DNA from 3 places in the Micromonospora taraxaci genome. Region 3 is predicted to be linked to each of the others. Evidence: riboswitches for the same ligand, from Rfam matches in the RefSeq annotation. Region 3 holds a riboswitch; each other region holds the start of a gene.

The links. Region 3 has a riboswitch for cyclic di-AMP ahead of FHU34_RS00970 (C40 family peptidase). Riboswitches for the same ligand answer to the same signal wherever they lie in the genome.
Region 1: it holds a riboswitch for cyclic di-AMP, as region 3 does, so the genes downstream of both, FHU34_RS30365 (coiled-coil domain-containing protein) here and FHU34_RS00970 (C40 family peptidase) in region 3, are expected to answer to the same signal.
Region 2: it holds a riboswitch for cyclic di-AMP, as region 3 does, so the genes downstream of both, FHU34_RS24015 (C39 family peptidase) here and FHU34_RS00970 (C40 family peptidase) in region 3, are expected to answer to the same signal.

What each region holds. Positions count from the first base shown of each region.
Region 1 covers NZ_VIWZ01000002.1:271,009-275,828, reverse strand. Annotated here, with positions in the region: gene FHU34_RS30375 (heavy metal translocating P-type ATPase) at 1-568, opposite strand, end outside; gene FHU34_RS30370 (YibE/F family protein) at 879-2,279, shown strand; cyclic di-AMP (ydaO/yuaA leader) riboswitch at 2,446-2,576, shown strand; gene FHU34_RS30365 (coiled-coil domain-containing protein) at 2,581-3,600, shown strand; gene FHU34_RS30360 (carbonic anhydrase) at 3,690-4,403, opposite strand; gene FHU34_RS30355 (helix-turn-helix transcriptional regulator) at 4,600-4,820, shown strand, end outside.
Region 2 covers NZ_VIWZ01000001.1:5,312,872-5,317,691, forward strand. Annotated here, with positions in the region: gene FHU34_RS24005 (hypothetical protein) at 1-54, opposite strand, end outside; gene FHU34_RS24010 (alpha/beta fold hydrolase) at 115-861, opposite strand; gene FHU34_RS24015 (C39 family peptidase) at 1,007-1,855, opposite strand; cyclic di-AMP (ydaO/yuaA leader) riboswitch at 2,088-2,229, opposite strand; gene FHU34_RS24020 (hypothetical protein) at 2,515-3,285, opposite strand; gene FHU34_RS24025 (hypothetical protein) at 3,417-3,803, opposite strand; gene FHU34_RS24030 (acyltransferase family protein) at 3,897-4,820, opposite strand, start outside.
Region 3 covers NZ_VIWZ01000001.1:192,076-196,895, reverse strand. Annotated here, with positions in the region: gene FHU34_RS00980 (C40 family peptidase) at 1-702, shown strand, start outside; gene FHU34_RS00975 (N-acetylmuramoyl-L-alanine amidase) at 756-2,735, opposite strand; cyclic di-AMP (ydaO/yuaA leader) riboswitch at 2,972-3,107, shown strand; gene FHU34_RS00970 (C40 family peptidase) at 3,121-4,161, shown strand; gene dcd (dCTP deaminase) at 4,221-4,799, opposite strand.

The DNA.
Region 1 (4,820 bases), on a different contig from region 3:
GCAGGTCGGACACCGCCACCGCCTCGACCTGTCCGTCCGCCGCGACGCGCTCGGTCTCGTCCGGCAGCAGCGCGGCCAGCGCCGCGAGCGCTCCCCGGGCCTGCCCGATGGCCTTCATCTCCTGCCAGTGGCCGAGCAGCATGATGGTGACCAGGGCGGCCAACTCCCACCAGAAGTCCAGGTCGAAGGCGCCCACGCTGGTCGCCAGGGACGCGGCGTAGGCGACGGTGATCGCCATCGCGACCAGCAGCATCATCCCGGGCGCGCGGTCCCGCACCTCCCGCACCACACCCACGAGGAACGGCCAGCCGCCCCACCAGAACACCACCGAGCCGAGCACCGGGCCCACCCACGAGCGGCCGGGTACGTCCCAACCCAGGCCCAACTGATCCCACACCAGGTGGCTGGTCAGGACCACCGGGACCGTGAGAGCCAGACAGATCCAGAAGCGCCGACGGAACATCTCGGGATCGTGCCCGGCGTGCTTGTCGTGCCCGGCGTGCTTGTCGTGCTGCGGTGACGCGGCCGGGGCGTGCTGGCCGGGGTCGGGCGGTGACGGCACGGGCATGTCTCCACGATGCCGGTCCGGGAACCGCCACGCGGGCGGTTCCACCACCGACACTCCGTCACGACCTGCATCCCCCGACCGTGCTGGTTAGCATTTCCCACGATGACCCCCGGCAGACCGAGGCACGAACGGGCACCCGCGCCAGCGCGCGGTGGTGTCGCGGCTGGCCGGTCGGGTCCGACCCTACCGTCCGTGACCGAGCGGTCGTCAGCCGGCGAACCATCGCGTTCCCCCACCACGTTTCCGCAGTGACGGTGAACCGACCGGCCCACTGACACGTACCCCGCACCGGATCGTTGGGAGTCTCACCTTGGGTTCCGACCACGCCCGTCCCGCTCCGTCCGCCCCGCCCCGGGTGCGACGGATCCTCGTCATGACCGTGGTGCCTCTCTTCGTCGCCACCGTCATCGCGGCCGTGCTCCTCTGGCCGCGCGGCGGGTCACCACAGTCCGACGGCGGGGCGGACGTGCCGCGCTACAGCGGCACTGTGACCCGGGTGGTGATGGAGCCGTGCCCGCCGTCGCCGTCGAGCCCCGAGGGCACACCGCGCGTCGGCGACGGGCGCTGCGGCACTGTCGACGTCCGCGTGGACGACGGGCCGTCGGCCGGACAGCAGGTCGAGACGCCGGTGCCCGACGGGCCGGGCGCACCCCGGGTGGAGGTCGGCGACGAGGTCATCCTGGTCGAGCTGACCGACCCCACCGATCCCACCATCAGCAACTGGAACGTCGCCGAGCACCAGCGGGGCACCCCGATGCTGTGGTTGGCCGTCGTCTTCGCCGCCGCGATCGTCGCGTTCGGTCGGTGGCGGGGTCTCGCCGCGCTCGCCGGGCTGGCCGCCAGCTTCGCCATCCTGCTCACCTTCGTACTGCCGGGTATCGGCGCGGGGAAGTCACCCCTGCTGGTGGCGGTGGTCGGCGCCGCCCTGATCATGTTCGTGGTGCTCTACCTGACACACGGGGTCAGCGCACAGACCTCGGTAGCGGTGCTCGGCACCCTGGGCAGCCTGGTGTTGACCGGCGTGCTCGCCACCGTCGCCACCGCCGCGACCCACCTCACCGGCTTCGGCAGCGAGGAAGCCACCACCCTGTCGATGTTCCAGGGCGACGTGGACCTGCACGGCCTGCTGCTCGCCGGAATCATCATCGGATCGCTCGGGGTGCTCGACGACGTGACAGTCACCCAGGCGGCCACCGTCACCGAACTGGCGCACGCCAACCCCGGCCTGACCCGGTTGCAGCTGTACCGCGCGGCAACCCGGGTCGGTCGGGCGCACATCGCGTCCACTGTCAACACCATCGTGCTGGCGTACGCGGGCGCGTCGCTGCCGCTGTTGCTCCTGCTCACCGCGGACGCGCGGCCGATCGGGCAGATCCTCACCAGCGAGTTCCTCGCCCAGGAGATCGTCCGCAGCGCGGTCGCCACCCTCGGCCTGATCGCCGCCGTGCCGCTGACCACCGGACTGGCGGCGGTGGTGACCGCCGCCGGTCGCACCGACGCTCTGTCGCCCGCCGCCGGTCGCACCGACGCCACGTCGCCCGCCGACGCTTCCGCCCCGCGACCGCAGACGGACCGGGCGGAGGCACTGGCCGCACTGATCTCACCGCGAACGGGTCACCCCGACGAGTCGGACCCGACGCGGACTCCACCCCCATCTACCGCCGCCGACCGGTGGCCGGAGCCGAACAGGAGCACGGATACGACATGGTGACACTCCTCAGCGTGACCAGATCGGGCCTCCACCCTGAGAACCGCGTCACTGGTCACTCAACGCTATGGCGAAATGACACTTTTGGTCGGCATCCAGGCGTAGCTCACCCGGTCGACTCTCGGGTAACCTCGCTGCCGGTCACCGATGAAGGCGCGAAGCGGCGTCTGCGGTGCCACCGCCCAATCGCCAACCGGCGAGCCGGGGACCCAGGTACGTGGGGTGAATCCGCGTCAGCGGTAGGGGCCACTTCCGCCCCGAACCCGTCAGCTAACCCGGTCGGCGGTCGACGGAAGGGAACATTGTGACGGCACCCCTACGCCGCTGGTTGACACCCGTGGTGGCCGTGATCGCCGCACTCACCGTGCTCGCCGGGCCCCTCCCGGCCCACGCCGCCCCGACGACTCCCACCCCGTCCGGGCACGAGGAGGACGGCGAGCCAAAGCTGCTCACCGACGTCATCGAGCAGGCCAACCGCGACTACTCCGCCGCCAAGTCCCAACTGGACAAGTCCAAGAAGCGGCAGAGCGAGCTGACGCAGCAGGTCGATCGGGCCCGGGCCGACCTGGACGCGCTGGCCCCCCAGGTCGGGCAGATCGCCGCCCAGTCGTACCGGACCGGCCGGATCGGCGCGCTCGCGATGCTGCTGGAGAGCAAGGCTCCCGACGCGTTCGTCCAGCGGGCCTCGCTGCTCGACGAGATGAACATGGTCAACGAGAAGAAGCTCGCCGAGGTCAACGCGGTGAAGGCCCGCGCCGAGCAGGCCAAGCTACTTCTCGACGCGGAGGTCCGCGAGCAGCAGAAGCAGACCGCCCTGATGGCCAAGCGCAAGAGCGAGGCGGACAAGGCGCTCTCCCTCGTCGGCGGCAAGGGCTTCACCGGCGGCCTGGTCGACGCCACCTCGAAGGTCGCCAAGATCGGCCCGGGTCGCACCGCCGACGGTGACTGGAAGCCGCAGTCGTGCAGCGAGAAGGACCCGACCACGTCCGGCTGCGTCACGCCCCGCACGCTGCACGCGTACAAGGAGGTCAAGGCGGCCGGCTTCAACCGGTTCGTCGGCTGCTACCGCTCCGGTGGGCCGTGGGAGCACCCGAAGGGCCGCGCCTGCGACTGGTCGTTGCAGAAGAGCGGCTTCGCCCCGTGGCACAACGACGACACCCGGAAGTACGGCAACAACGTCGCCGCCTTCCTCATCCGTAACGCCGACCGGCTGGGCATCTACTACGTCATCTGGAACCGGCAGATCTGGTTCCCGGCGACCGGTTGGAGTTCGTACAGCGGGCCGTCGAACCACACCGACCACGTCCACATGTCGCTGCTCTGACCCGCAGGACATTCGTCGAGGGCCGTTCCGCGTCGCGCGGAGCGGCCCTCGTCTCGCGTCAGGCCCCGAAACGCGCGGCCCTCGTCGTGTCAGGCCGCGGCGGGCGCTGCCGGGTCGGCGTCGAGCGTCGTGAGGCCGGCCGGCACGGCGGCCACCGCGCGCACCTCTCCAGCGGCGAGCCGGTACGACACACCCACCACCGCGCACCGCCCCTGCGCCACCGCACCGGCCAGCACGGGCGACTGGCCGAGCAACGTCTCGACGGTCTGTGCGATGTGGACGTCGACGATGCCGTCGATGTCCTGCACACCCTCGGCCTCGGCCCGGCGCAGGCTGGGCAGCACGGCGTCGACCACCGCGGGCAGGTGCCCCGGCGGTCGGGTGCCGGTCGCGGCGGCCTCCCGGGCCGCCTGCACCGCGCCGCACGAGTCGTGACCGAGCACCACCACGAGCGGGGTACCGAGCACTGTCACCGCGTACTCCACGCTGCCGAGCACCTCCGGGCCGGCGGTGTGGCCGGCGGTCCGGACCACGAACAGGTCACCCAGCCCGCGGTCGAAGATGATCTCGGCGGCCAGCCGTGAGTCGGAGCAGCCGACGATCACCGCGAACGGGTGCTGCCCGTCGGCCACGGCGGCCCGGTGCCCGGCGTCCTGGTTGGGGTGGCGAGGAGCGCCGTCGACGAAGCGCCTGTTGCCGGCGACCAACTCGGTGTACGCCCGAGCCGGCTCGCTCGGCGCGGGTGCCCGGTCGGTGGTCCGCTGCGGCCCCGGCTGCCCACCGGTAGTTCCGGAATGACTCATCCCCGCACCTCGTCTCGATGCATCTGACCTGGTCAAACGGCTTCAGGTGGGCCTGCGGCGGGCGCTGGCTCGGGGTCCACCGTCACACGCACCGAAACACGCGTCAAGGGATGCGTGATATAGATTTCATACGTTGACCCCGAATCGACCCGTGGGCGACGCACCGAGGGCGGGCATCCGGAAAGGCGGTCACACGATGACGAACACGTCGACCGGCAGCGGGCGAAACTGGACATTCCTCACCAACCACGGTCACGTTCTGCTGGCCATCGCTCGCGACCCCACCGCCCGGCTGCGGGACGTCGCCGCCGAGGTCGGCGTGACCGAACGCGCCGCGCAGGCGATCGTCGCCGACCTGGAGGCGGACGGATACCTGCACCGCACCCGCGTCGGCAGGCGCAACGAATACACCCTGAA
Region 2 (4,820 bases), 5.1 Mb from region 3:
GTCGACGACATTCAGGCTCACGCTGACCACAAGGGACGGATCAACGGCAGGCATCCGGGCGAATGTAGGCGTCGGGAGCCCGGTCGCACGACCGATATTTCCGCTCGGGACCGCTCAGCGATACGGGTCGAGCAGCGCCAGCACGGCCGCCGGGTCCTCCACGTGCGCATTGTGGCCGAGACCGGGCAGCGTGGCGACCGGCACCCCGTACTCCTTGAGTTGTTCGTCGCTGACCATCGGGTCGTGTTCCCCGCGCGCCAGCACGACCGGCGCGTCGGTCGCCGCCAGCAGCGCGGCCAGGTCGGGCTCGCCGACGGCGAACGCGGTCGGGTCCATGGCGAGACGCCACCGGCCGTCGACCTGACGCAGGCCGGCGTCCACCACCGGATGGTCCGGCGGGACCAGGCCGGCCAGGCCGGACACCCGAAGGTAGCGGCGTGCCGCCTCGGCGCGGGTGGCGAACCAGCTGACCGGACGGGCGGCGAGGTCGGCGGCGCGGGCCAGCTCGTCGGGTGACCAGACGGCCTTGATGCCCAGCCCGACCACGGCGTCCACGGGCGCCCCGGCGGCGTTCGCGGCCAGCGCGAGGCCGACCACCCCGCCCAGCGAGTGCCCGAGCACGACGAGCCGGTCGCCGAGCGCCAGGCCGCGCGCTATCCGGTCGGCGAACCCCGCAAAGGTGTACGACGGCAGCGGCTCCGCCCAGCCGTGGCCGGCGAGGTCCGGTGCCAGCCACCGCCCCGCCCAGCGCTGCTCCAGCAGCGGCGCCCACGGCAACCAGACGTCCCCGGTCGTGCCCATTCCGTGCAGGAGCAGCAGGACCCGCCCGCGACCGGCTTGACCACCCGATTCATCCACCACGGCCGCAGTCTCCCACGGTTCACGGCCCGGTACGAGAGTCGTCATCCACGCCGCTTCCCGCGCGACGCTGACGGCACCGACGAAAAACGCCGCGGGCGCCGCCCCCTTGTGGGGGACGACGCCCGCGGCGGTCAGCGTGCCTGGGTCAGGCGGAGTAGCCCCGGCTGGCGATCCAGTTGGCCAGGTCGATGGTGGTGATCCAGTACGACGGGTCGGCCGCGTTGGCCGAGTCGGCGATCCGCACGGTGCGGCCGTTGTCCTTGTAACCCACGACGGCGATGTAGTGCCCGCCGCCGTAGGAGTGGTAACCGCCGTTGGTGTCGACGGCGTCGCCGACGACGTTCGCGACCACGCCACGGCCGTCGGTGATGGCCTTGACGACGTCGGCCTGGAGCCGGTCCATCTGGGCCGGGCTGGGGGCGCCGGCGAACATCCGAGTCCGGTACGGGGAACCCTTCACCTCGGCGTTGAGGACGCGGGTGGTGTCCTCGGCCGAGTTGGTGCCCATCTCGGTGGTGCCCAGCTCGGCGCCGAGCTCCTCCTGGGTGCGGTCGATACCGGTGGCGCTGAGGGCGTTCCGGGTGGCCGCCGGGCCGCAGTTGTAGTACGTGTTCTGCGCCTCGTAGTCGTAGGCCAGCACCTTGGTCGCGGGTGGCTTCGGCGGCGTCGGCTTACGGGTGAGGTCGGGGTTGGCCTTCGCCTTGGCCGCCGGCGACGCGGCGCTGGTGGCCGGGGCGGCGGTGCTCGGCGCGGCGCTGGCCGACGGGGACGCCTCACGCACCTCGCCGCGGGAGGCGGCAACGTCGCTGCGCATCTCGGCGACGGTGGTCGCGGTGCGCTGGCCGGCGGGTGCGTCGTCGGCGGTGGTGAGCAGGGCGCCGGTGGTGGTGGCGATCGCGAGGGCCGCGGCGGAGGCGGCAACGATCTGGTACGGGCGCTCGGTGGCGAAACGGCGGAGCTGACGCTGCAGGGTGTGCTTCACGGGGTCCTCCACGGATCGGGGGGAGAGCGGCACACCGGCGACCGGACCGGTATCCGGGCAGGCGCCAGCGCGCGGACCGTGGTCCGCGGATGGTGAACCGCTCAGGGGAACGCCCGGCGTGGCCGGGCGGTGAGGCGATGACCCGGGGGTCAGCTCACCGTCACTGGACGAATGAGCGGGGGCACCGCTGCGCCGTGGAGGCGAGGGAACAACCGAGGGGTGGAAAGGTGCTGCACGAGGATGGAACTCCTTCCGACACCGCCTACCGGGTTAGCTGACGGATTCGGGCGGGAAGATCGCCCTACCGCGGGCTGTGGCTCGCGGATTCACCCCGGACTTACTGGTGGGTCCCCGGTTCGTTCATCACGATTGAGCGGGTCGGCGCGGCGTCGCCTCTTGCGATCGGTTACCGCACCGGACGGGACGACAGTACTGGCCCGTCCGCACCCCTGCCAAGCCAGCTCCACCTGCGTAAACCTGAAATAGCGTAGCAATTTCTGCGCGTATTGCCGCTGACGTGACTCGATGGGACAAGCGGTTACGGTGACGCCTACGGGCGACAACCGGACAGGCCGCCGAGAATGCGACCAGATTCACCGGAAGAATCGTGCCGATCGCGCCGGACGCCCGATTCTCGGTCGGCGTGAGCCGGCTCACGTCACGGATCGGGCTCAACTCGCCCGCGCCGGCCGCCACCGCGCCACGACAGCGGGTCGGAACACACCGGTCACCGCCCGGCGCGCGGGTAGCGGGTTCGGTCGCAGCCGGGCCGCCGCCGCGCAGGTCTCCGCTGCGAGGGCTCGCGCTGAGTCGGCAGCCAGTTCCGCGTCCCGCCAGGCAGCACGCTCCCGGGATGCGGCGGCCTGGTAGTCGGCCAGCCTGGCGTCCCGGATCGTCCGGCTGAACAGCACCTCCTGCTCGACCGGGTGCCGCCGGGGATCCCAGCCGCGCCGGTGCGCGAACACGTCGCCGAGCTGCGCCATGCTCAGGTCACCCCGCCAGTACGCCGTCATCGCGGCCCGGTGCAGGTAGCGCTCGCGGGCGGCGTACTCGGCCGGGGTGCGGGGGGTCTGCGGGGTGGGCAGCGCCTCGGCGCCGGCGAAGCGACGGGCGGCGGTGTCCGCCTCGTCGTAGGCGCACCAGGCCCGCTCCATCTCCTCCTGAGCGGTCAGCCAGTCAGCACGTCGCCGCTGCGCGGTCCTGGCCGCGCCGGTCGCGGCGACCGCTACCTCCTCGGCGTACCGGCGCAGGTCGGCAGCCTCGGCGGCGGCCACCTCACGAGCGGTGGGGGCGGCCGTGCGCGGGTCGTCCGAGGGTGTGTCCCGCTCGGGGCGGGCCACCAGCAGGGCGAGTACGCCCAGGGCCAGCAGGAACAGGGTGGACCAGATGGCGGCGGCCTGCGGCACCTCGGTCACGAACTGGTAGAAGACGGCGGTCTCCATGGTCGGCACCTCGGGAGAGAGCGATGCGATGGGGAGCCCCACCGCCACCGGGCCAGGGCGGAGCACGGGCCGGTGGGGCGCGGAGCTGGTGGGTCGACAGGCGCGGCGGGCGGGACGCTCGTCCCGGTGACTCAGCGCCCGGGTGGCGCCCGGGGTGCCCGGCTGCTCGGGCCGTGGACCAGGGGCAGCCGGTCGGACCCGGCCGCGCGCACCGGCAGCGGGCCGGTCCGGGCAGTGGCCTGGTCGCCGGGCGGAGCCGATTGCGGGTCGACCGACCACGCCGAGGAGAATTCCTCGACGGGCTCCTCGGTCGTCGCCTGCGCCTCGTGCACCGCCCCCTGCGCGGAGGTGGACGGGCAGGTCGCCGGGAGTGCGCCGAGGGCGAACGGAGTTGGCACAGCGGCCGAGGCCGGGCCCGCGCCGAGCGCCAGGGCCGCGACGACGGCGAGGCTGGTCAGCACCCGCGTCGCCCAGCGCGCCACCCACCACAGCGGACAGGTGAACGCGACCGGAAGCACGACCTCACGCTACCGTCGTGCCGACCTCGACGCACCGACCACGGGCGTGTCGTCGCACGCCGCGCCGAACCCCACTGAGCAGGGTGGACGGTGTCAGCGCGAGTCGGCGTACGTTGATCGACCGTTGGTCTGCTGCCCGCTCTCCCCGGCGGCGTCGGGACCGCCCGCGCGTTGGCGGGGGACGGACGCCGGACGAGCTGGGCGGCGCGGTGCGAGTCGACGCATCATCGGCGTCTCCACGAAGCGGTGCAGCAGCCCGGCGAGGACCAGGTTCACCGCCAGGAAGCCGAGCACCACGGCCGGCCCGCGCCAGCCCGTGAACCCGGTCCCCCAGTCACCGCTCCACCGCAGCACGCTCGTCATCACCAGGACGTGGACCAGGTAGAAGGCGAAGGAGACCTCCCCGAGCCAGACCAGCGGCCGGGACCGCCACGGGGAGCGCTTGTCCCGCACGTCGGCGTCCGCGGCGGCGGTGATCACCAGCAGGTACGCGACGGCGAGCAGCGTCGTCCACAGCTCCGCGCGGATCCACTGCGCGGCCGCCACCCAGGTGCCCACGAAGACCAGGCTGGCGACGGTGAGCCCCGGGCCGCGCCAGAGACCCCGCCGCATCAGCTCGGCCGCGACGGCGCCCAACCAGAACTCGAGCGACCGTACGGGCGGGAAGATCTGGGTGAACCACCACCGGCTCACCTCCGGCACCAACTGCTGGGCCGGCCAGAGCGCGAGGATCAGCAGCGGCAGCGCGACGATCAGCACCCAGAGCAGCTTCGGGCTGGCCCGGCGTAGCAGCGGCAGCGCCAGGGGCAGGCACAGGTAGAAGAAGAACTCGCAGGAGAGCGACCAGCTCACCGTGTTGACGCTGTAGAACCAGCCCATCCGGGGGTCCCACGCCTGCAACAGCAGCAGGTTCTCCAACGCGACCGCCGGCAGGACCGGATCGGCGAACCACCAGGCGACCAGCAGGGCCGCACCCCACAGCACGACGTGGTTCGGGTAGATCTTGGCAACTCGACG
Region 3 (4,820 bases):
GCGCTCAACCGGGTGGGCGACCTCGCCTCCCGCTACTACATCTCCGGCCCGTCGCACGACATCGGTTCGCTGCTGGTCAGCGTCAAGCCGGACACGCTCACCGAGCAGCTCACCGTGCTCGACCGGCTTGCCGCGCAGGAGCGCAAGGAGGTCGAGGGTGTGCTGGCCGTGCGGGCCAAGTACGACGGTGAGAAGCAGAAGCTGGACGCGCTGATCACCACCCAGACCACGCAGCAGAACGAGCTGGCGGCCAAGAAGAAGCAGATCGACGCCGAAATCAAGCAGCTTGAGGCGTCAATGCCCAAGACCACGGTCAAGACCGCGGGCTGCCCGACGATCAACGGTGTGACCAGCTCGGCCGCCCAGAAGGCGATCAAGACTGCCTGCCAACAGGTCGGTGATCCGTACGTCTGGGGCGCCACCGGCCCGAACTCGTTCGACTGCTCGGGGCTGACCCAGTACGCCTACAAGTCGGCCGGGATCTCCCTCACTCACCACACCGGTGACCAGTGGAACGAGGGCAAGGCTGTCGCGCGAGCTGACGCCCGCCCCGGTGACCTGGTCTTCTTCTTCTCCGGCCTAACGCATGTCGGCCTGTATCTGGGTAACAACCAGATGGTGCACGCACCACGTGCCGGCAAACCGGTGCAGGTGTCCAGCATCAACACGATGCCGGTCGCCGGGTTCCGCAGACCTGGCTGATCCAGATCACGTACTGACGGCCCCCGGTCACCGACCGGGGGCCGTCGTGGTTCTCAGCGGGGCGCGCCCACCGGGGAGGGCAGCAGCTGCACGTCAGCGAGATCGACGTACATGATCCGGTGGCCGAACTGGATCTGCGCGTAGCGGTTCTTGCCGCGGATCACCGTCCAGTCGCCCGGCGACGAGCCGTCGAACGTGCTGGCCCGGTAGTACTCGCCGGCCAGCACCGCGCCGACGGCGTACCGCTGTCCGGCGGCCAGGGTGTACTGCAGCGGTGAGATCGTCTGGTAGGGCACCCCGTCCGGGTACGCCGCCTGCTCCGGGTACGCCCGTCCGTACACGGGGACAATCGTCCGTCCGGGTTTCGGCGTGGCCACGACGCCGACGGTCCAGCTGGCGGTCGGCGCGGACGCCGGGTTGTGGAACCAGGCCCGCTGCCCGAGGTACCAGATCGCGGTCCAGTCACCCTGCCGTCCGGCGAGCGCGTACGTCTGCCCGGCGGATGCCCGCGCCCCGTGGTCCGACACGGCCATCGTGTTCGGGGTGCCGTCCGGCCGGAGCGCGATGTCGTTGACCAGCGGCGCGTCCGCGGACGGTGCGCTCCGCAGCACCACCGACGATGAGCCGCGCGGCGCGCACGGCACACCTGCGGTGACGCATCCGGTGAACGCCGGTTGGTTGGTGGCGTAGTCCGGGTCGATCCGGACCAGCCCGGTGGCCGGGGTGCCGGTGTCCAGTCGCGGCGCGTGCAGCAGGTCGAAGTAGTGCGTCCAGTCCCAGTACGGGCCTGGATCCCAGTGCATCCCACGCACGGTCGAGGCGACGGTGCCGGGCACGTTGTCGTGGCCGATGATGTGCTGGCGGTCCAGCGGGATGCCCAGCCGCAGCGCCAGGTGCCGGACCAGCTTCGCCGAGGTCCGGTACATCGCCTCCGTGTACCAGGTGCCCTGCGCGGCGAAGCCCTCGTGTTCGAGACCGATCGACTTGGCGTTGACGTACCAGTTGCCCGCGTGCCAGCCGACGTCCTTGGTCTTCACGTGCTGGGCGATGTGCCCGTCGACCGAGCGCAGCGAGTAGTGCCAGCTCACGTACGTCGGGTCCTGGACGAGTTTCAGGGTCGTCGCCCAGCTCGCCTCGGTGTCGTGGATGACGATGTACTCGATCTTCTGCCGGGCGGGCCGGTCCGAAAGATCGTGGTTGCCGTAGTCCCCGTCGCCGAACGCCTCGTAGGGTGCGGGGATCCACTCGCAGGAGATGGTGCGCGGGCACTCCACCCCGTCCGGGCGGGCCAGCCGGCGTAGGCCCAGCCGGTCCAACCAGGAGCGCTGGGGCTGTACCGCGATCGCCGGCAGGGTGATTCGCTGACCGTCGTCGGTCACCCGGGACTCGCCTGCGGCGATGGTGGTGAAGACCTCGTCGGCGAAGGCCGCTGCGGCGTCGGCGCTGTCCGCACCGGCGTAGCGGGCCACCGCGCCGTACCAGGCCGCCGGATCGGTGTCCGCGCCGACCGGTGCACCCAACTCCCGCTGGTACGCGCTGAGCAGCGCAGCCCCGCCCCGGATGTTGACCTCCGCATCGGTGCGCAGCGCCTCGGGGGTGGCGCCGGTCAGCGCGGCTGCGGCGTCCACGGTCTGCAACGCGGCGGCGGCCGGCGCGGGGGCCTCGGCGGGTCGGGGCGCGGGCACCCGGGCGGGCCGGGAGTCGTCGCCGCGTGGGTCCTCGGCACCGGCATCGTGGTGGCCGCGCCCGGGTAGAGCGGCGACGTGGCGGGCGTCGGTCAGGTGCATCGGGCCGTAGCCACCACTCGTGCTCGGTGTGCCGGCGTTGCTGTCCCAGCGGGACTCCAGGTAGGAGACGCCGAGCAGCACACCGGCCGGTACGCCGTACTCCGTCGCCGCAGCGGCGTACTGCTGCTGGCGATCGGTGGTGGGTGCGGCGGCGGCCGCCGCCGAGAGTGGCACCGCGCTCGCGGCGGCGATGACGGTGGTGGCGAGCAGTGCGCGCCAGCCGGTCGACAGGGTTGGATGGTGCATCGAACCCCCTAGATTCTCGCGGGTAGAGGTCAGGTCACCATCGCGCCGCTGGAGAGTCCGCGTCAATACCTTTCCATCTATCGACTCGCTCAGAAAGAAATCTTCACACCGGGTCAGTGACCCCCACTCGATCGGTACGGAGTGTCACGGCCGCACGGGTTGCGGATTGGTAACAGGCGTCTCTACTCTGGTCATTCGTCGGCCCGATAGCAGCTCCGCCCAGCCCGGGCGGTAACGGACCGACACCGCCGAGTCGTTTCCGAGCGAACCGGGGACCCAGGTCCCTCGGGGTGAATCCGCAGCCACTGCGGTAGGGCGCCGACTTCCCGCCCGAACCCGTCAGCTAACCCGGTAGGCGGTCAGGAAGAAGGAGTACGGAACCCCGGTGGCACTCCATGCCCCGCGGCCGTCGTCCGAGCGGTCGGCAGCAGCCGGCCCGACGCCGATCGTGCCGCGCCCACGCTGGTCCCGCTTCACCACCGCTCTCGCCGCGCTGGTCGGCGTCGCCGTCGTCCTGACGGGCAGCGCCACGGCGGCCCACGCCGACCCGTCCGTCGCGGAGATCGAGCGTCAGATCGACGAGGACTGGAACAAACTCGAACCGATCATCGAACGGCACAACGCCACCCGGACCGACCTCGCCGTCAAGCGCAAGCAGGCGGACGCTCTGGCCACCCGCATCGCCCCGCTCGAACAGCAGGTCGACGCCGCGATGGACAAGGTCAGCGCCCTCGCCGTGCGGGCGTACAAGGGTGAGACCGTGTCGACCGTCAACGCGATGCTGGGCAGCCGGTCACCGAGCGAGGTGGTCAGTCAGCTCGAAATGCTCGACCGGTTCGCGCACAACCAGCAACAGGACGTACGCGAGGTGGCCGACCTGCGGGACGAGTTGGCCGCGCAGAAGGCGCCGCTGGACGAGATGGTGGCCCAGCTGACCCGTACCGAGGCTCAGCTGGCCGCGAAGAAGAAGCAGATCAACGAAGAGATCGACCGGCTGCAGAAGCTTCGCCTCAAGGTGTACGGCAACGGTGGCGGTGGTTCGTTGCGCCCCGCGCCCTGCCCCGGCAGCTATCCCGGCGGCGCCGCGGGCGTCGCGGTGAAGTTCGCCTGCGCACAGATCGGCAAGCCCTACGTGTGGGGCGCCGAGGGACCCAACTCGTACGACTGCTCCGGGCTGATGCTGGCCGCCTGGGCGAAGGCCGGTGTGTCGTTGCCGCACAACGCCGCCCAGCAGAGCCGCGTCACCAAGGACGTCAGCAAGGGCGACCTGCGCCCCGGCGACCTGGTCTTCTACTACAGCGACATCCACCACGTCGGCATGTACGTCGGCGGCGGCTGGGTGGTGCACGCCTCGCAGGCCGGCCAACCGGTCAAGATGAAGAAGGTCGACGACGGCCCGATCCACAGCTACGGCCGTCCAGGCTGATCGGGAGTGACCGAAGGGCCCGTCGCGATCCGTCGCGGCGGGCCCTCGTCGTCACGGGTTCAGCGGGTCGGCCAGGTGCGCCAGTGCTGCCAGGCGCGGCTCGGCGTCGGGCCCCGCTGGCCCTGGTAGCGGGATCCGTAGACCACCGAGCCGTACGGGTGCTCCGCCGGCGAGGAGAGCCGGAAGATGCAGAGCTGCCCGATCTTCATGCCCGGCCAGAGGGTGATCGGCAGGTTCGCCACGTTGGAGAGCTCCAGCGTCACGTGTCCGGAGAAGCCGGGGTCGATGAAGCCGGCGGTGGAGTGCGTGAGCAACCCGAGCCGGCCCAGTGAGCTCTTGCCTTCGAGTCGGCCGGCGAGCTGGTCACCCAGGGAGATGACCTCCAGCGTCGAGGCGAGCACGAACTCCCCCGGGTGCAGCACGAACGGCTCGCCGTCGGGCACCTCGACCGCCGAGGTCAGGTCGTCCTGCTGCATCGCCGGATCGATGTGGGTGTAGAGGTGGTTGTTGAAGACCCGGAACAGCCGGTCGAGTCGGACGTCGATGCTGGAGGGTTGGACCAGGGTGGGCTCGAACGGCTCCAGGCCCAGCGTGCCGGCCTTGATCTCGGAGACCAGGTCGCGGTCGGAGAGCAGCATCGGACCACCATAGCCGCGTTG